One region of the Amphritea japonica ATCC BAA-1530 genome, then DNA from elsewhere that is predicted to be linked to it. Evidence: predicted binding sites of a transcription regulator. Region 1 holds the regulator's gene; each other region holds the start of a gene.
What was found. Region 1 encodes PhoB, which activates phosphate uptake and scavenging genes when phosphate is short. Its sites were predicted from a motif close to TGTCATANNNNTGTCANA; they were not measured.
Positions count from the first base shown of each region.

Region 2: AMJAP_RS04320 (esterase-like activity of phytase family protein) is a predicted target of PhoB. The motif match lies at 1,909-1,926, and genes of this name have one in related genera.
Region 3: AMJAP_RS01065 (TIGR00153 family protein) is a predicted target of PhoB. The motif match lies at 2,490-2,507, and genes of this name have one in related genera.

Region 1 is NZ_AP014545.1:3,780,782-3,789,031, reverse strand. It holds gene cysZ (sulfate transporter CysZ) at 1-525, shown strand, start outside; gene phoR (phosphate regulon sensor histidine kinase PhoR) at 585-1,901, opposite strand; gene phoB (phosphate regulon transcriptional regulator PhoB) at 1,910-2,605, opposite strand; gene ubiA (4-hydroxybenzoate octaprenyltransferase) at 2,709-3,599, opposite strand; gene AMJAP_RS17465 (chorismate--pyruvate lyase family protein) at 3,616-4,170, opposite strand; gene AMJAP_RS17460 (DUF1415 domain-containing protein) at 4,256-4,831, shown strand; gene AMJAP_RS17455 (diguanylate cyclase) at 4,846-6,363, opposite strand; gene AMJAP_RS17450 (hypothetical protein) at 6,620-6,901, shown strand; gene phoU (phosphate signaling complex protein PhoU) at 6,977-7,711, opposite strand; gene pstB (phosphate ABC transporter ATP-binding protein PstB) at 7,728-8,250, opposite strand, start outside.
Region 2 is NZ_AP014545.1:931,632-939,881, forward strand. It holds rRNA gene AMJAP_RS04310 (23S ribosomal RNA) at 1-1,343, shown strand, start outside; rRNA gene rrf (5S ribosomal RNA) at 1,486-1,601, shown strand; gene AMJAP_RS04320 (esterase-like activity of phytase family protein) at 1,977-4,154, shown strand; gene AMJAP_RS04325 (hypothetical protein) at 4,314-4,628, shown strand; gene AMJAP_RS04330 (YccT family protein) at 4,753-5,388, shown strand; gene AMJAP_RS04335 (porin) at 5,470-6,408, shown strand; gene mnmH (tRNA 2-selenouridine(34) synthase MnmH) at 6,518-7,624, opposite strand; gene AMJAP_RS04345 (DUF2238 domain-containing protein) at 7,639-8,244, opposite strand.
Region 3 is NZ_AP014545.1:225,290-233,539, reverse strand. It holds gene glnE (bifunctional [glutamate--ammonia ligase]-adenylyl-L-tyrosine phosphorylase/[glutamate--ammonia-ligase] adenylyltransferase) at 1-2,412, opposite strand, end outside; gene AMJAP_RS01065 (TIGR00153 family protein) at 2,691-3,371, shown strand; gene AMJAP_RS01060 (inorganic phosphate transporter) at 3,414-4,679, shown strand; gene argE (acetylornithine deacetylase) at 4,784-5,935, shown strand; gene argA (amino-acid N-acetyltransferase) at 5,938-7,275, shown strand; gene AMJAP_RS01045 (ATP-binding protein) at 7,272-8,250, opposite strand, start outside.

The DNA.
Region 1 (8,250 bases):
TATTACAGTTTCAGTGTGGTGGCTAATATCATTGCTGCACCCTTCAATGGCATATTGTCTGAGAAGGTTGAGCAGCGCTTGCGCGGAGTCACGGTAACTGATTCCGGTTGGCAGGAAATTATAGCCCTGATTCCCCGAACGGTAGCCCGTGAGATTTCAAAATTACTCTACTATCTTCCCCGGTTGTTGTTTTTACTCGTACTGACGTTTATCCCGGTGCTGGGTATCGTTGCACCGTTTCTGTTGTTCCTCTTTGGCTGCTGGATGATGGCGATTCAATATTGTGATTACCCGATGGATAATAATCACGTTAGCTTTCGGGATATGAAAGATTCCCTTAAGCAGCGGCGACTAACATCAGTTGGTTTTGGCGGCCTGGTGTCCGTGGGTATGATGATTCCGTTGGTGAATTTGCTGGTGATGCCGGCCGCGGTGATAGGCGCGACCATTTTCTGGGTTGAGGAATATACAGGTGACACTGAGATTGACCTGACGCTGCGTCAGGATCAGGGGCGATTAGAGTAATAAGCAGTGTCGGCGAGGCTATAAGAAACGCACGAATTATGTGCGTTTTTTTATAGTTGCTATTCGTTTTCTATATGCTCTTTTGCCGGCGTAGCGATAATGAGATCGGAAGGGAAATGGCAGATAAAGCTACTACCTTTACCCGGCTGACTATTGATGGTTAGCCGACCGCCATGACGAAGCATTACATGTTTAACAATGGCCAGACCCAAACCGGTACCACCACTATCTGAGGACCTGCTCTCATCGACCCTGTAGAAACGTTCCTGCAGTCGTGGCAGGTGAATACTGTCGATACCCGCGCCGTTATCCTGGACTGAGAAGTGACCGCCCTTTTTGTCGGTCCACCAGCGTAGCTTAATATTGCCTTCATTGGGGGTATAACGAACCGCATTAAAAACCAGATTTGAAATCGCACTAAAGATCTCCGATTCCTGACCCAGAAGCGTTTTGCCTGCTTCCAGGTCAACAGTAATAGTTTGGTTCTTGTCTTTGCCGAGGGCCAGGCCATCTTCTTGTAATCGGTAGATTATCGAATGAAGAGGAATAGGCAGTTCATCAGCGACATGAGCGCTGGCTTCAAGGCGTGATAAGAGCAAGAGATCAGATACCAGGTTTTCCATCCGTTTAGACTGACTTTCCATCTGGCTCAGACCGCGCTGTAGTGGTCGAGGCAGCTCTTGGTCAAGAAAGGTCTCTAGGTAGCCACGAATTACTGTAAGCGGTGTACGCAGCTCGTGAGAAGCGTTAGCGACGAAATCCTGTCGGGTCTGCTCCAGTTGTTTGAGGCGGGTAATATCACGGGCGACCAGAATGCGGTCGCCTGCCCCAAAGCGGGTAATCCGGTATTCCAGGATAATATCGTTGTGTATCGGAGAGGAGAGTTCTAACGGATCCTCATACAGCCCTTTGCGGTAGTAACGGACAAAGCGCGGATCCCGTAGCAGATTCATGACCGAGCGACCCCGGTCGGTTTTGACTTTCATCCCTAGCAGACCTTCAGCGGCTCTGTTCCACCACTCTAAATGGTTCTGCCCATCAATAATGACGATAGCGTCGCTCAGTGCTGCGGAGGATTGCTGGAACCGATTGATCACATTACGTAATGACTGAGTACGCTGTTGTTGTCTTTTTTGGTCTCGGGATAGCTCATCAAAGAGTTCCCCCCAATAGCCCTGACTTTCAGGCACCTTAGAGCGGTCACTGCTCATCAACCATTGTTGCAATCGATTGAACTGCTTAATCTGATAGAGTCCCCAGATAATCAGGGTGACAGACAGGGTCCAGCCGGGATGGCCAATGATCAGACCCAGTACAAACCCAGCCACCACGGTTAACAACAGGTTGCTGGCTATGGAGTGGCTGGCGTTATACATCGCTAGTCTCAGGCCGCTTGAGAAGAAAAGCGGTAGCCAGTACCACGGACTGTTTGTATCAGGTAGTCGTGGCGGTCACCCAGTGCTTTACGCAGGCGACGGATATGCACATCAACAGTACGCTCTTCAACATAAACATTGCCTCCCCACACCAGGTCCAGCAGTTGGCTTCGGCTATAGGCGCGATCCTGATGGGTCATAAAGAACTGCAGCAGTCTGAATTCAGTAGGGCCCAGTTCCAGTGGTTTCAGCTCAGAGCTGACCCGGTGAGAGACCGGGTCCAGGGTTAATCCATCGACGGTGATTGGTTCTTCAATACCTTTGGGGGTTGTTCGGCGAAGTACTGTTTTCAGTCGGGCAACTAACTCGCGGGGGGAGAACGGCTTAGTAATGTAATCATCAATACCGGTTTCCAGACCCTGAATCTTATTATCTTCATCGGTTTTTGCCGTTAGCATGATGATTGGGATATCTGAGGTCATTTCATCTTTGCGTAAGCGTCGCGCAAACTCGATACCGCTGATACCCGGCATCATCCAGTCTAATAGGATCATATCTGGAAGATTATCAACGATCATAGGATGGGCAGCCTGGGCGGAATCCGCCTCCATGCACTCATAGCCTGCCATTTCGAGAGCAACGGCGATCATTTCGCGAATCGGAGCCTCGTCGTCAACAATCAGAACGCGTTTACCCGACGTCATGACCAATCACCTCATTTATTAGATATATTCAGACGGTCATATTAGATGATGAAACTGTTACAGAAATATGACAAAGCACCCGGTGATGCAAGTGAATTTGTCATTAAACCGTTAGATAGTGTATTACCACCCCGATGAAGAGGGCCAGGCCGGCATAATTGTTGTTGAGAAAGGCGCTAAAACAGGCGTCCCGCTGACGGTCTTTGATCAGATGCTGCTGATAAGCAAACAAGCCTGCCATGACTGTCAGGCCGAGATAGAATCCGATCGATAAGCTAAGTTGGAGGCCCACCATAATAAATATGATCAGGGTGAGCAGCTGTAGAATACCGATAATAATTTTATCCAGATCGCCAAATAAAATGGCAGTGGATTTTACGCCGATCTTTATATCGTCATCCCGGTCGACCATTGCATACATCGTATCGTAGGCTACCGTCCAGAGCATGGTTGCGGTGTAGATTAGCCAGGCGATAGGTGGAATCTCATTCAGAGTCGCGCTGAAAGTCATCGGTATCGCCCAGGCAAATGCCATTCCCAGCACGACTTGGGGGAGGTGGGTATAACGCTTCATAAAAGGGTAACAGGCGGCCAGGGCAACACCGCCAAAGGAGAGGTAGACCGTCATCGAATTGGTAAACAGCACGAGAATAAAAGCGGTAACCAGCAGCAGAAAAAATAGGATTAATGCTTCTTTTGCAGAAATTCTGCCTCCGGGAAGCGGGCGTTGAGCGGTGCGTTTTACATGCCCATCTACTTTTCGGTCGGCGAAGTCATTGATTACACAGCCGGCTGAGCGCATTAAAAAAGTGCCGAGGCAGAAAATGAATAGCAGATTCAGTGGGGGGATGCCTTCAGCCGCGATCCATAGCGAAAAGAGCATCGGCCAGAGCACCAGGTAGGTGCCGATCGGCTTATTTACTCGCATCAGCTGACCACAAGCCTGCAGTTTTTGTTGCCAGCCAGCTTCGATCGGTTTAGCGCCTGATTGCATTATAAACAGCCTATAATCATTTTTTCCGATAGTTTACCTGTTGTAGTGCCGGCAGGAAAACCTCGGCTACCAGCAGGGGCTTATTTGCCAGCTTAAACATGGACCGACGAGCCCAGACCGTTTCTCCACTCCTTATTTTAAGCCGACTGATTTGGAGAGCGCCTCTGCGCATCGTTGGGTCGCGGAAGAGGACGGTCCCTAGGGAACGGTTTCCCAGGAAGTTTAATTCCCGTTGTTTACCTGTGAGGGTGGTCGCCGGAATAATTGTTCGGGCGAATACCCAGGGTTGCCCAAGACCGACCAGTTGTACTTCACGGATTAACGCTATCTGTCTGGGCGAAATCCCCAGCGCCAGAGCTTCTGAGCGGGTAGGACGTCCCCATATCTGGCGTACAACCTCAACTTTAAAATCACCGTTACTGGCCTGCAACAGGTGTTGGGTCAGAGAGCCACGGTCCAGTAGCCACTTTCGCCAGATATTCGGAGCATCAGGAGCTGCCGGACGTCGCAGTGTATACCAGCGAACGTCGAAGCTATTTTGATTAAGGGCTGCAGGGATTGGCACGATCATTTCTCAGCAAAAAAACTGGCTGTATAGTACCCTAGCCGGATTAAAATGTATCGGTTAGAGCATCGATTGGAACAGGTGAAAGATAATGGCTAAAGCGCAACAACACTACTCAACCGAGCAGATTGAGCAGCTTACCCGACAGTGGGTAGAGACAATGGTCGTGGGCTTGAATCTTTGCCCATTTGCCGCGCCGGTGGTTAAGGATAATTCGCTGCGCTATGCAATCACTGATGCTCGGGGTAGTGAGTCGCTGGTGGCCGCTTTTATGGCAGAGATCGAACAACTGCTGGCGGCCAGTGAAAAAGAGATATCGACTACATTGTTTATCGTGCCGACCGGCCTGGAAGACTTTTACGACTATCTCGATCACTTGCGTCTGTTTGAAGAGTTACTGGAGCAGGCGGGACTGGAGGGCGTGATTCAGCTGGCCAGTTTCCATCCGGGCTATCTGTTTCATGGCGTGGCTGAAGATGACCTGAGTCACTGGAGCAACCGTTCTCCCTGGCCGGTGTTCCATATTATTCGTGAGGCAGAAATGAGCCGGGCGCTAACCCATTACTCTAACCCGGAACAGATTCCTGAGCGCAATATCAAGCGACTGCGCGAGCTGGGGCGGGAAGCGTTAATTGAACGTTTTCCTCCTTTTGCGGATTATTGCTGAGGCCCGCCTCAGGGCTATTCATCAAAGACCGCAACCTGATTGCGACCTTGTTTCTTCGCCTTATAGAGGGCGATATCAGCTTGATCGATGAGTTCTTTCGGGGATTGCCCCTTCTGCGAAGGCAGCGTTGAAGCAACACCCAAGCTAATAGTAACGGGCTGGTCTTTAAAATTAGGGCTATGACGAATATCCAGATCTATGATCTGTTGTCGGATATGCTCTGCTAATATTTCAGCGCCTGTTCGGTCAGTTTCCGGTAGCAGAATGATAAATTCTTCCCCGCCAAAACGGCAAACCAGATCTTGAGCCCGGCGGGCTGAATCCCGAATGCTTGAGGCTATTTGTCGCAAGCAGTTATCGCCGTTCAAGTGTCCAAGGTTGTCGTTGTAGGCTTTGAAATGGTCGATATCGATCAGGATAACTGAAATGGATTGGCGTGAACGCTGGCCCCGGCGCCACTCAGTTTCGAAGCAGCGCTCAAACTCTCTGCGATTATAAACCTGTGTCAGGGTATCAATGCTCGCTGCTCTGGCAAGCATATCGTGAGCGCGCTTCAACTGCAGGAGTATGTTGATGCGTGCCTGAATGATAGAAGTGTTACGTTGTTGTAACAGATAATCTGCAACCCCCATATCATATAGGCTCACCTCATCAGTATCAGAGATGGGTGTGCCAATCACGGCTAGGGGAACCTGTTTTTCCCGGGTTAAATGGGAGGTACTCCGACAGATGTCGATAAGATTTGCGTGCTGTTCCGTATTATGAAGCAGCACGAGATCCGGGCAACGTTCGTCTGAAAGCAACATCTCTTGCAGTGCTGCTAATGACTGAGGCAGAAGTATGTTGTTCTCATCTCTGAGCGTGGACAGTATTGGCCAAAGCTCAGTAATAGGGTCTTCCCCAAGAAGGGCTATCGTCATTCTTTCCTGATAACGGGAACTGCTGGTGAGGGTACCGGGTTCCACGTCGGCTCCCTGCATGAACTCGAGCACGGTTTGTGGGTTTAATAATCCCACCATACGGCGCCCGTCATTAGCCACAATGGCGGGGGTTCGAAGGCCAAAGTTGCCATGCTCCCATTCATTTTGCCAGCGCAGAAGGGTTTCTTCGCAGGCTTCGTCGGTTTCTAATTCAGTGTTTATGCCGGCCTCTTCAAGCGCGTGAAAAATAGTTGAGGGGTTGGCGATATCTTTACCTTTTATCCATAACGCGCGGTAAAGATTACTGAGAAATAGGTTTGATTGCACAGGATCGTTACGTTGAGCGGCAATGACACATAAAGAGGGGAACAGGCTGTCACTCAGGCTTAACGGCAGAGAAATAGTCACCCCTGGGGAGCGATTGCGGATGTTGAAAATATCACTGGCAAGCTCGGACATGCTCTCGACACTGTGCAAATAGGAGCCAGATTCGCTAGAGCGCTCAACGACACGCCATTCAACGTTTTGCAACAGGTTTTGGTTGGCAAGCAGCTCATACAATGCATAACTGAAAGGGCAGTTAAGGTTTCCATATACAACGTATTTAGCCATCCGGGTGCCTTGTCATCGTTTAATATAAGTTGTTGAGAGACTCACAGAGCTATCGGCGGCCAGCAGTAATCTTGAGTAATCGTCGAGATAGTTTTCTTGTAAATCAACAATCCTGTAGTACAAGAATTGTTCTAATTACGATAATATTTATAGTCAGGCATCAAAAAAATTAATAAATACTGTTCTATGTTATGCGAGCTGTGCTGTACGCCAATAATAATTAGATAGAATCTTAGAAAGAAAACAGGGTGGTTGTGTGTCAGTTGAGCTAAAAAGGAAACCTCAGGGGAAGTCTGGGCGTCGGGGTGGCAAAACAGGGGAAGCTGTTTGCGATATGAAAGGGGATCTTTGGGAAATTGATGGGGTCTTTCTAATACTGATGAAACAGGCTATTCCTGGCTGGAGTGGCGGGAATATTCCTCAAGATGTTATTTCTGAATTGAAAAATACCGGCCGTTACCAGGCAGAAGGTATGTTACTCACGGCTCAGCCAACCAGCGGTGGTCAGATCAGCTTAGTGGTTAAGCCTGCTGACTAGCTTTCTGCTCTGTTAAGAATAAAAAGGCAGCATAGGCTGCCTTTTTATTGCTCTGATCGACAAGCAAGCAGCAGGTTATTTTCTTTCTTCAGCTTTGCGAACCGTTCGCTTGATCTCTTTCAGGCTACTGTGGCGTACGTCGGTACCACTGACCAGGTAGATCAGATGCTCTGCCATATTGCGGGCGTGGTCACCGATACGCTCAAGGCTTCGCAATATCCAGATAACGTTCATGATGCTGGAAATGTATCGAGGGTCTTCCATCATATAGGTCATCAGCGAGCGCATCGCTGTGCGGTATTCTGAATCGACCTCTTTATCCTGTTTTGCGACTTTGTAAGCCATTTCCGCATCGCTGCGAGCAAAAGCCGTTAAGCAGTTTTGCAGCATATCGCGCACCAGGTTACCGATATGGCGAACTTCCTGGTAGCCCCGTACATTTTTACCTTCATCAGCTAACTCAATCGCGTAACGACAGATCCGGCTGGTTTCGTCGCCAATTCGTTCAAGGTCGCTGACGGCCTTGCTGACAGAGATAATCAGACGCAGGTCTGCGGCGGCTGGCTGACGGCGGGCGATGATCAGTGTGCACTGCTCATCAATCATCATCTCCATGTCGTTGATTGCCTGATCGCTTTTGCGAGCTTGCTCTGCCTGTTCGGTGTCACCCTCTACCAGAGCTTCAACGGCATCGCTCAGCTGGCGTTCAACGAAACCTCCCATCGTTAGCAGTTCTGTACGGATCTGCTCCAGTTCTTCATTGAAGCTCTGGGAGATGTGGTTGCTATGGCGGTCCTGTTCGTAACTCACTGTAATGCTCCCCTAATTAACCGTAACGACCGGTAATGTAGTCTTCTGTTTGTTTCTTTTCAGGATTGGTGAATAGATTATCGGTTGCACCAAACTCGATCAGATCTCCCATGTACATAAATGCGGTGTAATCGGAAACCCGGGCAGCCTGCTGCATGTTGTGAGTTACGATGACAATGGTGAAATCTTTTTTCAGTTCATTGATCAGCTCTTCGATCTTCAACGTAGAGATCGGGTCAAGTGCTGATGCCGGTTCATCCAGTAATAATACTTCAGGTTTAACGGCGATAGTACGTGCGATAACCAGACGCTGTTGCTGTCCGCCGGACATGCCGAGCGCGCTTTCGTGCAGTCGGTCTTTAACCTCATCCCAGAGGGCCGCAGATTTGAGTGCCCATTCAACGGTTTCGTCGATCAAACGTTTCTTTTTAATACCCTGAATGCGCAGGCCATAAGCCACGTTTTCATAGATGCTTTTCGGAAAAGGATTTGGTTTCTGAAACACCATGCCGACACGGCGCCGCAGGTCAGCAACATCG
Region 2 (8,250 bases), 980 kb from region 1:
GCTTCCAGGAAAAACTTCTAAGCTTCAGATAACAAGAAATCGTACCCCAAACCGACACAGGTGGTCAGGTAGAGAATACCAAGGCGCTTGAGAGAACTCGGGTGAAGGAACTAGGCAAAATGGTACCGTAACTTCGGGAGAAGGTACGCCGGTGCTGGTGATGGGACTTGCTCCCTAAGCTAGCGCTGGTCGAAGATACTAGGTGGCTGCGACTGTTTATTAAAAACACAGCACTCTGCAAACACGAAAGTGGACGTATAGGGTGTGACGCCTGCCCGGTGCTTGAAGGTTAATTGATGGGGTTAGCTTCGGCGAAGCTCTTGATCGAAGCCCAAGTAAACGGCGGCCGTAACTATAACGGTCCTAAGGTAGCGAAATTCCTTGTCGGGTAAGTTCCGACCTGCACGAATGGCGTAACGATGGCCACACTGTCTCCACCCGAGACTCAGTGAAATTGAAATTGCGGTTAAGATGCCGTATATCCGCGGCTAGACGGAAAGACCCCGTGAACCTTTACTATAGCTTCGCAGTGGACTTTGATATTACTTGTGTAGGATAGCTGGGAGGCTTTGAAATCTGGACGCCAGTTCAGATGGAGCCAATCTTGAAATACCAGCCTGGTACTATTGAGGTTCTAACTCAGGTCCCTTATCGGGATCGAGGACATTGTGTGGTGGGTAGTTTGACTGGGGCGGTCTCCTCCTAAAGAGTAACGGAGGAGTACGAAGGTGCGCTCAGCATGGTCGGAAATCATGCATCGAGTATAAAGGCATAAGCGCGCTTGACTGCGAGACTGACACGTCGAGCAGGTACGAAAGTAGGTCTTAGTGATCCGGTGGTTCTGTATGGAAGGGCCATCGCTCAACGGATAAAAGGTACTCCGGGGATAACAGGCTGATACCGCCCAAGAGTTCACATCGACGGCGGTGTTTGGCACCTCGATGTCGGCTCATCACATCCTGGGGCTGAAGCCGGTCCCAAGGGTATGGCTGTTCGCCATTTAAAGTGGTACGCGAGCTGGGTTTAGAACGTCGTGAGACAGTTCGGTCCCTATCTGCCGTGGACGTTTGAGATTTGAGAAGAGTTGCTCCTAGTACGAGAGGACCGGAGTGAACGAACCTCTGGTGTTCGGGTTGTCATGCCAATGGCATTGCCCGGTAGCTACGTTCGGACAGGATAACCGCTGAAAGCATCTAAGCGGGAAGCCCCCTTCAAGATGAGATCTCACTGGGACCTTGAGTCCCCTGAAGAGCCGTTCAAGACCAGGACGTTGATAGGCTGGGTGTGTAAGCGTTGTGAGGCGTTGAGCTAACCAGTACTAATTGCTCGTGAGGCTTGACCATATAACGCCAAAAGCGTTTGGGTCATCTGATTGAAAGACGATATATGCAAGACGGATAAGAGTTTGTACATACTCTCCGACTGATTACAGGATTCAAATGACGCTTGAACAGCAATGTTCAATCGTTAGAGCAACCAGTTTTGCTTGGCGACCATAGCGAGATGGAACCACCCGATCCCTTACCGAACTCGGAAGTGAAACGTCTTAGCGCCAATGGTAGTGTAGGGTTTCCTTATGCGAGAGTAGGTCATCGCCAAGCTTCAAATAAGAGACAGCCCCGATCATTAGTTTGGTCGGGGCTTTTTCGTGTCTGGGATTTAGAAAACAGGCGCAGACGCGACTGCGTCGCTGCTAGAACGGCGCTACGCGCCTGCTCGTGGCTGGAAAAAGCGTAAGAGCAAAAGCCTTCTTTATGAGTCATATCAGTCAATGTAATTGATAACTTTGTAAGGTTATTCATTCGCCGTGAGGGCACGGCTCCTACATACAAAAGACATAGCAGAGAATGCTATCACTGGGGTCTATGCTTTTTCTAGCAACTGCTCTAAATAATTTCGTAATACTTGAGTCACCAGTCTGTCACAAGTCCTCTCTAGTATCTCCGCATCAAATTTTCTTATGATGGAGTACTCCGATGCCCGCCTTCCGTTTTCAAAAAGCGCTTTTAACATTAGCTATTGCCCTTTCGGCCACTGCTGCCCATGTACACGCCGATTCGTTCAACCGTATTGCCAGCTTTGGAACTATTCACAACCTGCCGGAAGGTACTGAGCAGAGTCAGGAAACTTCGCCCGAAATCATTGCAGTTAGCGAAGATGGGAAGACTCTCGTTTATTCTGATAGCCCGTTTGAAGCGTTGGGTTTTGTTGATATCACGGACGCAAGAAAACCTGATTCTGGCGGCATAGTTAAGCTGGATGGTGAACCTACATCTGTTGCTATTGGTGGTAAAACGGTTTTTGCCGGTGTAAATACTTCCGAGAGTTATACTCAGCCTTCAGGCTACCTGCTTGCGCTGGGTCTAAAATCGCGGGATGAGTTGGCTCGTTGTGATCTGGGTGGTCAGCCAGACTCTATCGCCGTGTCGAAGGATGGGCGTTATGTTGCTGTTGCTATTGAGAATGAGCGTGATGAAGACCTGAATGATGGTGAATTGCCGCAACTTCCAGCGGGTTGGGTAGCGATCGTCCCTGTTAATAAAGGTCAGCTTCAATGCGATAAGATGACTAATGTAGATATGACAGGGCTGGCAGAGATTGGTGCTAGTGATCCTGAGCCGGAGTTTGTTGATTTTAACAGTCGTAATGAGATCGTTGTTACGTTGCAAGAGAATAATCATTTAGCAATTATTGATGCCGCCAGCGGTAAGCTTCTAAATCACTTCTCTGCAGGTAGTGTTGAGCTGGAAGGTATTGATATCAAGAAAGATAAGAAGCTTGATTTCACCGGTAGCCAGACCCGTTTGCGAGAACCTGATTCTGTTAAGTGGATCGATGATAACCGTTTCGTGATCGCCAATGAGGGAGACATGAATGGCGGTTCACGTGGTTTTACTATCTTTCATAAAGATGGACGCGAGCTGTTTGAATCAGGTACCTCTTTTGAGCAAGAGATTATTCTGGCAGGCCATTATCCTGAAAAACGTTCGGGTAAAAAAGGCAGCGAGCCTGAAGGTGTTGCTGTAGGCAAGTTCGGCGGTGAGACCTATATCTTTATCCTCTCAGAACGAGCATCTGTCATTGGTGTTTACCGTGATACAGGTGCAGCACCTGAGTTTATACAGTTGTTGCCCTCCGGGATGGCCCCTGAGTCTGCGGTCGTTATCCCGCAGCGTAACTTGTTGGTGAGTGCCAACGAGAAAGACCTTATTGATGATAAAGGCCCTCGAGCCCATGTAATGATATATAGCCTCACTGATGCGCCAGCGGCTTACCCACAGATTACTTCGACATTGACCAGTGAAGGTAAGCCAATTGGCTGGGGTGCGTTATCAGGTCTTACGGCAGATCCGGCTAAACCTGGTGTACTGTATGCTGTGAATGATAGTTTCTATGCTAATCAGCCGACTATTTTCACGATTGATGCTAATCAATTTCCGGCTCAAATTACCACAGAAACTCCTGTTCTGCACGAAGGTAAAACCGCTCAAAAACTTGATCTTGAGGGGATCGCTGCGGATGGTAAGGGAGGTTTCTGGCTCGCATCAGAGGGTAAAAAGGCTAAACAGATTCCGCATGCTATTCACCATGTAAACAGTAAAGGTGAAATTGACCGCTCGATCGATTTTCCGGTTGAGCTGTTGAAGCATGAGATGAAGTACGGTGCAGAAGGTATCACTATGGTCGGTGATAGTTTGTGGATCGCAATTCAACGTCCCTGGAAGGACGACCCTGAAGATCAGGTAAAACTACTATCTTATAACTTAAAGACAAATAGCTGGGGTGCAGTACGTTATCCGCTTGAAACACCCAAGAAAGGCTGGATAGGTCTCTCTGAGATCGTTAAGCACGGTGATAATGTTTATATCATCGAGCGTGATAATCAGTTGGGTGAGAATGCTGTCGTTAAGCGTCTTTATAGTGTTTCTATAGACCAACTGAAGCCTGCTGTAATAGGATCTGATTTGCCGATAGTTAAAAAGATGCTGGTGCGGGACTTTATGCCCGATCTACGTTCTTTGAATGGGTATGTTCAGGATAAGATAGAAGGCTTTGCAGTGGATGCTATGGGTACGGGTTATGCCATTACTGACAACGATGGTGTCGACGACAGCTCCGGTGAGACTTTGTTCTTTAGCACTGGCAAGATGTAACAACTAATTGATAGCTTAAAGGCGGCCATTGGCCGCCTTTTTTTTGTCTGCTATACAACTGAAATATGAACAACTTCTACATCTTTTGTTTCTCCGGACTAGACTGTATTGGTATATGCAGTAAAACTGCGTTGCTGTAATCATCCGGGGGGAATGATCATGGAGTTGGTTAAAGACCTGTCAGACAGTGGTATTGTGTTTTATTGGATAGATGAAGCGGGTGTGCGGATTAGTCCTGAGCTTGTGACATTAAATCTAGCTAATGAATGGCATCAGAAAATTTTATTCGAAAGCTATTCTGGTCAGGAGCGGCGCATCTCCGTCATCGATCGACGCTCTGATCAGGATAAGCGTGATTCCATGATAAGAAATTATATCTCATCTCAAGCTTTCCCTAAGGGGCGGAGAATCACTGATATTCCGGCTGAAGTTGATCAGGATTTGGTAAAAGAAAAACTGAAAACACTTATCTGAATTTTCTGTTCTTACTTGTCTTTGTCTTTTTAATATTATGTAAATTAATAAGTAATATTTATGTAATTATTTTCTACTATTATCACTGCCATTAAATATCGACATGATTTTTTAGGTAGTGTGTATGCGCTTTAGTTTAAGTTTTTTCTTTGTTTTAATTCTGTTTTGTTCTTCGATAAGGGCAGATATTAATTTGTCTGTTGGGTCAGGTATTACTCTTATTGCTGTAAATGGGGCTGAAATTAATCGTAGCTCTCTATTTGACCATGCCGATAACATTGTATTGCCAAACGGAAAAAATCAAATTCTGGTTCAGTACTCAACAGAGATAAGATCTTCTGGTAGCTTTAATGTTGAAAATTCAGACCTTCATGTACTTGTATTTAGCGTAACAGATAAAACGATTAGCTTGTTAACTCCTGAAATTAAAAGGCTTTCTGAATTTAAAAGGTTTAACGCTGGTAAGCTTTGGATACTAAAAGATAGTTTTGATCGCTCGATTAAGTATATTTCTAAACCACTTTTGAAGTCAGGTTTTCAAATAAACAGAGATTATGAAGCTGAACTAAAAACGCTCAATGAATCAGGAGGGGATATATCAATTAGTAATGTTTTTGTCTCAGAAAAAAGCCCCCCGCAGAATAAATTTCTTAACGAATATAACCGAATTAACCTTCCTGAAATAATGCTGGAATATTGGTATTTAAAAGCTGATGTTGATACGCGTAATAGGTTTAAGTCTTCGGTTGTTGGTCAGTAATATATTGTAGTTTTTATAATGAAGTGGCATGGATTGCCTTTTTAAATTTGTTGTTTTTATTTTTATTATTTGGAGTAAGAAATGAAAAAAATCATCTTGACTGTTGCTATAGCGGCAGCCTCTTCTGGTGCTGTAAATGCTGCAACTATCTACGAAGCTGATGGCCTTAAGTATGACCTTAAAGGCGACTTTCAACTGCAGCTACGTCAAAAAGTGGGCAAAGATAAAGATCTTGACCTCGAATTTGATGATATTGAATTAAAAAATCGTGTTACATATGATCTGGGTAGCGACATGACAGCCTTTGGTCAGTTAGATTTTTCCTATGATGACTCTGCGAATGATAAGTATGATGGGCGTAGTGATCTTGAAGAAGCTTACTTAGGCCTTAGCTTTGGCGATATCGACGTCAGTTTCGGTAAACGGGATCTTTCGTCTGATGAGTTTGGTGTAGAAGCATCTTACGAAGAAGCGGGGGATGCATTTGATGAGCTGATTGAAGATGGCGATGATGTTATTCGTCTTGATGCAAACTTTGGTAATGTTTACGTTTCTGCATCAACAGAGCTAGAAGCACAGGGTAATTCCGCTGCTGATAACGATTCTGCTTTCGATGTCTTCGTCGCTGCAGACCTTGGCGTTGCGCAGGTTGGTCTTTCTTATCTGACATATGAAGCAGAAGGCTCAAATGATAGCCAGGAGGCATACGGTGTAATGGCTTCCTTTGATGCTGGGTTTGCAGAGCTGGCAGCAGATTACAGTACTGCTGAACTGTCTACAGCCACTGATGTCGATGTATATAACTTGGTAGCAACGTTTAAAGTAGCAGAAACAACTAAAGCCTCTGTCGGTTATAACAACGTTGACGAAGATGGAACCGATGAAGTTGCTACCTGGTATGCCAATGTGACATACAAGTTCCCTACCCAGAAAAACGTATCTGTTTTCGCTGAGCTTGCTGATAGCGATGAAGATGATTCTGAACTGGGTTACCTGGCAGGCATGCGGGTTAAGTTCTGAGTCTGTTAGCGAGTAGCAATCTGAAAAACGCTCATTCTGAGGTCACCCCTTCGAGCTTTGAATGAGAAAATTTTATGGCCGGCTTTTTAGCCGGCCTTTTTTATCCAGGCTATTGGTCTTTGTTAGCGGTTACCTCTGACAGATAATCATGACATTCCTGCCAGTTACCGCGATAGATAATTCGTTCATTCTTTTGGCTGAGTTGGTACTCATACATGGGGTCATAATACAGTTCCAGAAGAGGAGCAAGCCAGTTCAGATGGGCTTCATATCCAGATCCCTGTTGATGCATTTTAATAGCCTTTTGCATCTCTTCGCGCAGCGTCCGCCAGCGTTGATCACCCAGTCTTCGTTTGATTTTATCCAAACCTAATAAGAGGTATTCTTCACATAGGACATGACCCTGTTCTTCACCGTGCACACGGGTATAGTCGGCAACCATGTCGATGACGTATTCCTGTAGCAATCTTTGTAATCTCACATCCAGTGGATCTTCAATTACGGTAACAGGTGCAGCCTGCATTCCCTGATAGAGCGGAACTGGTAGATCGACGCTGCCGATGTTCCTGCCTTCATCTTCAAAGACCAGTTGCTGGAAGCCAGCGTTTTGCCTTTTTAACATCTCTATTGCGGTAACGTTTTCGAAGTTGATCTGGCTGTTTTGTGGCTCAACAAAGCGGCCAAAACTGGAACCACGATGATGGGCTGCGCCTTCAAGGTCGACCGCATTTCCGAGAGTGTTTACCATTAATGTTTTGGCCGAACCTGTTTTGCCTCCTACGATATGAAAAGGCATCGACTTTGGCAGATCAGCCAATGTCGTCAGTAATGCGTTTCTTAACGCTTTATAGCCTCCCTGTACCAGTGGATAATCTATCCCGGCTTCTTTTAGCCATTGTTGCGTGGTTCGCGAGCGTAAACCGCCGCGGAAACAATAGATATAGCCCTCAGGGTTGTTGCGGCAAAAGTTCAGCCAAAGCTCCATGCGCTGGTCTTTTGTTTGCCCACAGACCAGCTGATGGCCCAGTTTTATGGCGGCGTCTTGTCCCTGCTGTTTGTAGCAGGTACCGACCTTTTCACGTTCATCATCCGTCATCAGCGGAAGGCTTATGGCCGAAGGAAACGCCCCCTGGTTGAATTCGATAGGCGCTCGAAGATCAACCATTGGGGTGTTGTTAATAAAGAGCTCAAGGTACTTATTGGTGTCTTCACGCATAGTTATGTCTGTGGCTATGTAATCTTTGAGTTAAGTTGCCTGAGCTGTTGATCATGCCAACGGCTGAGTAGTATGAGCGCGGCGCAAGCGCCGATCAGGGCGAGGAACATATCGGATTGGGTATCCCATACGTATCCCTGAGTGCCGAGGAATGCTTCGGCGGATTCGCCGGTCAGTTCTGCCACCCACCATTCGATGAGTTCATAAAACGCACTAAAAGCGAGGCAAAAGCAGACTGTCAGGAAGTTGAGCCAGTGGTGGCCATTAACTGCTTGAGCCCGGATAAGGATCTCCCGGGCGATGATTGCCGGAATAAACCCCTGCGCCAGGTGACCAACCTTATCATAATTATTACGTTGCCAGCCAAACAGTTCCGATAGCTGATCAAAGAGGGGGACTTCGGCATAGGTATAATGTCCGCCGACCATCAATATGATGCAGTGAATTAGAATCAGGCTGTATAACAACGGTGTCAAAGGGTGACTGCGGAGTGTAAATAATAAGATAAGCGCCCCAATCAGCGCCGGTACGACTTCCAGAAACCAGGTAAACTGATCTTTGGGGTTAATACCGGACCAGAGAAGGACGGCTGAGAAGATTAAGATCCAGAGAATTCGCATACAGCG
Region 3 (8,250 bases), 280 kb from region 1:
CAGAGCCTGATGCTCCCAGGTCCAGGCTTCTTTCTCCTGATAATCGGTGAACGCTTTTAATGAGCTTACCAACAAACCTGAGTTACCCGAAGGCCGCAGGCGCATATCAACTTCGTACAGTTGCCCCCCTGCGGTAAAGGTATTGAGGATATGAATAATCTTCTGGCCTAATCGAGTAAAGAAGACTGAATTTGCAATCGGCTTCTTACCCTCGGTATACAAACCCGCTTCAGCATCATGTATAAAAACCAGATCCAGATCAGAGCCGTATGAAAGCTCAATTCCTCCCATTTTCCCATAGCCAACAATAATAAAATCTGGGTCACAGGGTACACCTGGCGTTTTTTGCGGTACCCCATGCTTTTCGGTTAACTGCCGCCAGGCGATCTCCAAAACCGCTTCCAGAATCGCTTCAGCCAACCATGTGAGGCAGTCACTGACCTTCATGAGCGGCAGTACCCCTGTTATATCTGATGCCGCTACACGTAACGCATGCGCACTCTTAAAGTAGCGAAGCGTTTCCATTAATTGCTCTTCATCCTCTTCAGGAATCCGCAGCAGCTGTTGTCGTAAGTCAGATTGCAGCTCCTCTTTGGTGGGCGGTGCATAAAGAGTCCGCTGATCGATCAGTTCGTCCAACAATACCGGCTGTTTTGCCAGCGTTTCGCTAAACCAGGCACTGGCAGAACAGAGCCTAACCAACTGTTGCATCGCATCCGGATTTTCAGCCAATAGCACCAGATAAGCAGATCTGCGGATAATCGCCTGAATCAACAGCAAGACCCGTTCCAGAGTCTCTGCAGCATTTTCCACAGCGGCTACTTCATTCATTAGTTGAGGCAACACCGCCAGCAGACGTTCATGGCCAACCGCCTGCATAACTTGAACGGAACGACTGGACTTTAAATTGCTGAACGCTTTCCAGGCCTGTTGAGGGTCATCCAAACCCTGTTCTGCAAATATAGCTTCTCCTTCCGCAGCATCGCACTCATTACTCCAAAGCAGTAACCAGTCGCTACTCAGATCGTCGCTTTCCGCCGCCTCTTCTGCCGGCGCAATCACATTTGCAAAATGTTCTGTAACCCGCCCTCGCTGGCGATCCAACTCGAGCATAAAGTCACTCCAGTTCTCAAACCCCATACTATAAGCCATCCGCGCCTGGCCAACCTCGTCAACTGGTAACTCCTGTGTCTGCCGGTCAGCCACCGCCTGAATGACATGCTCCGCATTACGAAGAAAAGTATACGCTTCGGTCAGATCCTCTACAGCTTGCTCAGGCATACCAACAGTCTCGGGTAACAAGGGAAGAATATTCAGCAGCTCTCGTTGCTGTAACCGGGGATCACGCCCTCCCCTAATCAACTGAAACGCCTGAGCAACAAATTCCACTTCCCGGATACCACCAGCACCTAATTTCACGTTGCCATGCAGTCCTTTTCTCCGCACCTCTTTGTTGATCATCTCTTTCATCGAACGCAAAGAGTCAAACGCACTGAAGTCGATATATTTTCGATAGACAAAGGGCCGCAGCATTTCCAGAAGATCACCCCCTGCCTGCTGGTCACCCCCAACTACCCGGGCCTTGATCATGGCGTAACGTTCCCAGTCTCGCCCCTGATCCTGGTAATATTCTTCCATCGCAGCAAAACTACAGACCAGCGGACCACTTGCTCCATAGGGGCGAAGTCGCATATCAGTACGAAAAACAAAACCATCCGCCGTTATATTATCCAACGCCTGGATAAGTTTCTGGCCCAAACGACTAAAGAAGTCCTGGTTTGCCAACACCCGCCTCCCCCCTTCAGTCATGCCTTTTTCCGGGTAGGCAAAAATCAGATCAATATCGGAAGAGAGATTAAGTTCATAGGCACCCAGTTTACCCATCCCCAGTACAATCAACTGCTGAGGCTTCCCCGAAGCTCCTTCTGCAGCGGGGGCGTGCGGCGTCCCCCACTTGCTACAACAATCCTGATATAGCCATTGCAACGCCTGGTCTATAGAAGCATCAGCAAGGGCAGAAAGGTCAGCCGTTGTTCCCCGCATATCCGTAGCACGGGTTAGGTCGCGCCAGATTATCCTGACCATTTCTCGCTGTCTGAATTTCCGTAAAACACTATGAAGTAGTTCCTCACTCTCAACCAAAGCCAGGCTCTGTCCTAAACGCTGCGCGTACTCTCCCGCTCCGTAGACAGAATAAAGGTCATTATTCTGTAACAAATCCTCGAACAGTTGAGGCTTTCGACCCAGCTGGTCAGCAACATAGTCACTACCAGCCAGCACCCGAACCAGGTCAGCCTGAATACGTTCCGACTCATGAGTCAGGCTTTGAACAGTGTTAATAGATTTCTCCAGGTTGAGAGTGACGCCTGGCTGAACAAGCAGAGGAAGTTTTTCTATTAATTGGCTGAGCATATATAAAGGTACTCTATCGGTGGCCGTTTGATTCTTTCAGCTTACCAAAAAGCGCTTTTTGTCTCGATATATTCTTCTGTAACAAAAGTTTAACAAAACAATAATAAATACATAAAAAAGTGATAAAACAGTAAGTTACAACACACCCAACGTCACGGAACCGGCTACCCGGCTTCAACTTATGTCAAATTAGTTACATTTATGTTTCATTATGACTACAAACAGACGACAGCCCCACGTATACTCGCGAAAATTTTGCACTAAAACCGGTGATTTTTATGGTTACTAATAATCCGATTTTGCAGATGTTTGCACGATCGCCTTTCCAGCCAATGCAAGAACATATTGCTAAAGCTCATGCCTGTGCGATACAGCTGATTCCGTTCTTTGACGCCGTAATGGCAGAAGATTGGGAAGAAGCTGCAAAAGTGCAACACACTATTGCGGTTCTCGAAGGTGAAGCAGATACCATGAAGAAGGAGATTCGTATGAATCTTCCTAACAGTATATTCCTGCCCGTACCCCGCACCGACCTTCTCGAACTACTGCGCATGCAAGATAAAATTGCAAATCGTGCAAAAGATATTGCCGGACTTATGCTAGGCCGAAAAATGTCTCTCCCTAAACAGATTCAGCCAATTGTTGCTGAGTATGTCCGCGCTTCTTTGAAAACATCCGGCCAGGCGTTAACCGCCCTGAACGAGCTGGATGAATTGATTACGGCAGGCTTCCGAGGCCATGAAGTTGAAGTCGTAGAGCAAATGATCCATGACCTGGATGATTTGGAACACGACGCTGACGAAATGGAACGCGAAGTTCGCTCCGCCCTTTTTGAGGTGGAGAAAGAGCTGAACCCAATCGATGCCATGTTCCTGTATCAGGTTATCCGTTGGATTGGTGATCTCGCTGATAAAGCACAACAGGTAGGTAGCCGCCTGCAATTGTTGCTGGCGAAATAAGCCTCACATTAATTTTTCTGAATCTTAAATTAGGTAGTTATCATGAGCATCATTGCGGAATATGGCAGTATCCTTGTCATCATGGCGTGTGTGTTTGGATTCTTTATGGCCTGGGGTGTGGGCGCTAACGATGTAGCAAATGCGATGGGAACCTCGGTAGGTTCCAAAGCCCTGACCCTGAAACAAGCGATAATCATCGCTATTATCTTTGAGTTTGCCGGAGCCTACCTTGCAGGCGGCGCGGTAACAGCGACCATTCGTAAAGGCATCATAGATCCGGCAATTTTATCCGGTACGCCGGAACTATTGGTTTACGGGATGCTCTCAGCCCTGCTGGCTGCGGGTATCTGGCTACTTATTGCCACTGCTATGGGCTGGCCCGTATCCACAACCCACTCTATCGTCGGAGCCATTGTTGGCTTTGCAGCGGTGGGTATCTCAGTAGATGCGGTTCACTGGGCAAAGGTAGGAAAAATCGTCGCCAGCTGGGTTGTCTCGCCGTTGACGGCCGGGTTTATCGCCTTCTTTCTGTTCCGAAGTGTGCAAAAGCTGATACTGGATACTGAAGACCCCTTCAAGAACGCGAAGAAATATGTACCGATGTACATCTTCCTCGTTGGTTTTATGATCTCGATGGTTACCTTCACAAAAGGTCTAAAGCACATCGGTCTTAATCCTGGTTTTGCTAACAGCGCTCTGATCTCTATAGGTATCGCTTTTCTGACCATGCTGCTGGGCATATTCATGCTACGGAACATTAAGGCTAAAACAGAAGACGATCGCGATTACCATTTCGCCAGTGTAGAAAAAGTCTTCGGCGTCCTGATGATGTTTACTGCCTGCGCGATGGCATTTGCTCACGGCTCTAATGACGTTGCCAATGCTGTTGGACCGTTGGCCGCCGTTGTCGGTGTTGTCGGCTCAGCAGGTGAGGTTGCACAAAAATCCGCCATGCCAGTCTGGATCCTATTACTGGGTGGAGCGGGTATCGTTGCCGGCCTGGTGATGTACGGTCATAAAGTGATCGCTACCGTCGGTAATAACATCACCGAACTGACCCCTAGCCGAGGTTTCGCAGCAACACTGGCTGCCGCCTCTACGGTTGTATTTGCTTCGGGCACCGGCCTGCCCATTTCAACGACCCATACGCTTGTAGGAGCAGTACTCGGCGTAGGCCTGGCACGGGGACTGTCAGCCCTGAACCTGCAAGTAGTAGGCACTATTTTCGTCTCCTGGCTGGTCACACTGCCTGCCGGAGCCTTCCTTTCAATCGTGATATTCTTCACCCTGAAAGGCATTTTCAGTTAAACGTACTGGCAAACAAAAAAGGCGATCACACTGTGATCGCCTTTTTTATTTCTGTCGAAAGCTGCACAATACCCGGATAACTTATAAAAAAACCGGATCTATCTATGCAACTCTCACCACCCGATCTGCTCACTATGCTGACCGAACTGATCGCCACTCCATCCGTAAGCTGTACAGCTGCCCACTGGGATCAGAGTAATCTGGGCGTAATCGAGAAGCTTGAATCCTGGTTATCCGGCTTAGGCTTTCAGACAGAAGTGATGGCCATTCCCGGGCATCCGGAAAAAGCCAACCTGATCGCGACACTCGGCAGCGGCCCAGGTGGACTGGTACTATCCGGCCATACTGACACAGTCCCTTTCAACGCTGAACTGTGGAACAGCGACCCTTTTAAACTAACAGAAAAAGATGGCCGGTTTTATGGTTTAGGTACCTGCGATATGAAAGGTTTCTTTCCTATCGCTATTGAAGCCGCTCGTAAGTTTACTGACAAAACCTTACAGCAGCCCCTGATCATTCTGGCCACTGCCGATGAAGAAAGCTCAATGAACGGGGCCCGGGCACTGGCAGAAGCCGGTTACCCTAAAGCTCGCTATGCAGTCATTGGCGAGCCCACTAGCCTGCGGCCAATCTATATGCATAAGGGGATGATGATGGAACAGGTTAAGGTGAAAGGGAGTGCCGGCCACTCATCCGACCCTAGCCTGGGCGCCAGTGCGCTAGAGGCGATGCATTCAGTACTGGGGGAACTCATCAGCTTCCGCAAAGAGCTTCAGCGTGACTATCAAAACAGCGACTTTAAGGTTTCAGTCCCTACACTAAATCTGGGATGTATCCATGGCGGCGATAACCCCAACCGTATCTGTGGCGCATGCGAAGTTGAATATGATCTCCGTCCACTGCCCGGGATGTCTGCCGACTTACTGCGCGAAGGTGTGGCCAAGCGGCTTTCCCCTCTGGAAAAGCAGTTCGGTGTGACCATTTCCACTGAACCTCTCTTTCCGGGGATCCCCGCCTTCAGTAATGATAAGCACTCTGAGCTTGTCACGACAGCAGAGCGTTTAACCGGCTACCAGGCTGAAGCGGTTGCCTTTGGCACCGAAGCCCCTTTCCTGCAATCATTGGGCATGGATACTATTGTCATGGGACCTGGATCGATAGATCAGGCGCATCAACCCGATGAGTATTTGGCTTTTGACCAGATTAGGCCTACAGTAGCAGTATTGGAACAACTGATTGCAAGGTACTGTTTTTAATCGTGATTAATGATAACAATCCATATGTAAACTGGTTTCGTCATAGCTCCCCCTATATCAACGCGCATCGGGGGAAAACGTTCGTCCTGATGTTAGGAGGGGAAGCGCTCGCCGACACAAACTTTGGCAACATCATTCACGATATTACTTTGCTCAATAGTCTCGGCGTTAAGCTGGTACTGGTGCACGGCTCCCGGCCACAAATCGAAGCTAAACTAGAACAGCAGCAGATCAGTGATAAAGTACACCACCACCTGCGCGTCACCGATAGCGACACACTTCAATGCGTGATCGAAGCTGCGGCCAGCCTGCGTACCGAAATTGAAGCCAAACTTTCTATGGGGCTGGCAAACTCACCGATGCATGGCGCCCAGATCAGGGTCTGTAGTGGTAATTTTGTGACCGCACGGCCTGTGGGTATCTATAAAGGTATCGATCTTTGTCACACCGGCGAAGTTCGTCGGGTAGACAGTGAAGCGATCCGTCAACAGCTGAGTATCAATAATATCGTGCTGTTATCGCATCTGGGCTACTCCCCTACGGGTGAAATTTTTAATCTGGCGGTTGAAGATGTGGCAACGCAAGTGGCCATCAGCCTGAACGCGGATAAACTTATCATGTTTGGTGAGGACGGCGGTGTTCGCGATAGTAATAACGAACTTCGTTCTGAAATTCTGGCTGATACTGCGGAACGTCTGGTCAGTCAGTACATGGCTAAGCATGACGAACCAGATCAGACGCCTTCAGAGCTTTCGCGCCACCTGAAAGCCGCTGTCGAAGCGTCTCGAAACGCGGTTCCCCGCAGCCACCTGATCAGCTATCGGGAAGACGGCGCGTTGGTTTCAGAGCTCTTTAGTCGTAACGGTATCGGCACTATGGTGATCGAACAATCCTACGAGCAGATTCGTCCGGCAACGATTGAAGATGTTGGCGGCATCCTTGAGCTGATTCAACCGATGGAGCAAGCCGGTGTACTGGTGCGTCGTTCACGGGAACTACTGGAAGCTGAAATCAGTTGCTTTACGGTCATCAGCCTTGATGGTGCTATTGTCGGGTGTGCCGCACTCTATCCTTTCAAAGAAGAGCGCGCCGCCGAGCTGGCCTGCGTGGCAATTGCACCGGAATACAGAGGCGGAGATCGTGGTGAAAACCTTCTTCAGGCAATCGAGGAATCTGCACGTCGTCAGCAGTTAAATCGGTTATTTGTGCTCACAACCCGCACCGCCCACTGGTTTATTGAAAGAGGCTTTATCGAGACTGAGGTCAGTAATCTGCCCAATGGCAAGCAAGCGCTATATAACTTCCAGCGAAACTCTAAAGCGTTCTCTAAATCTATTTAGCTTAAGGGGAATCTGATTGAAAATAGCGCCCCGCCAAACGTTGATTCACTAATTTCCAGCTCACCGTCATAGCTACTTAGAATATCAACGACAACAGAAAGACCAATACCCTGGCCCGGCGCTGAGGTATCAGCCCGCTCACCCCGTTTCAGAATAGTCTGGCGCAGCTCTGGGGAGACTCCCTCCCCATCATCGGCAATATCAATCTGTAGCATGCCTGCGCCATTACTAAAGCTAACCCCGACCCGGCTATGACCATATTTGAACGCATTCTCAAGCACATTACCCAGTAACTCCATCAGATCCCGTGCATCCGCCGCTAACTGGTAATCTCCATGCAGATCAAGCTCTACCTCTATCTCTTTATCCCGATAGACTTTGCCCAATGCGGTGACCATTCGCTGAACTAAAGGCGCCACCGACGTCTTCTTAGCCAACGTCCGTCCCTGCCCTTTAACTGCTCGGGATAACTGATACTGCACAATCTGATCCATCCGAGCAGCCTGCTCAGTCACCAGGGTCTGATACTCGTTAAAATTAAGTTTCTCTTGCCCCGCACCACGGATAACCGCCAACGGCGTTTTCAGACTGTGAGCCAGATCTCCCAACGTATTTCGATAGCGTTCACGCTGCTGACGTTCATTGTGTATCAACAGATTAAGATTATCTGTGACCGCCTGAACCTCCGTCGGATATTCTCCGGTTAACTTATCGCTTTGGCCAACCTCAATCCGCTTCAAATCGGCCGCTAACCGGGTTAGCGGTTTAAGTCCCCAGCGAATCAACGCTGTTTCAACTAAAAGAAAGAAAAAGATTGCTGCGCCCAGCCAGCCCCAAAGACGAGTGTTAAACGCTTTTTGCTCAGCCTTAACCGAACTATCAGACTCCAGCACGGTGAATACATAATTGTGCTCTTGTCCGGCGATTTCCCAAAGCAGGGCAAACTGATACACAAAGACACCTTGCGCCGGCAAT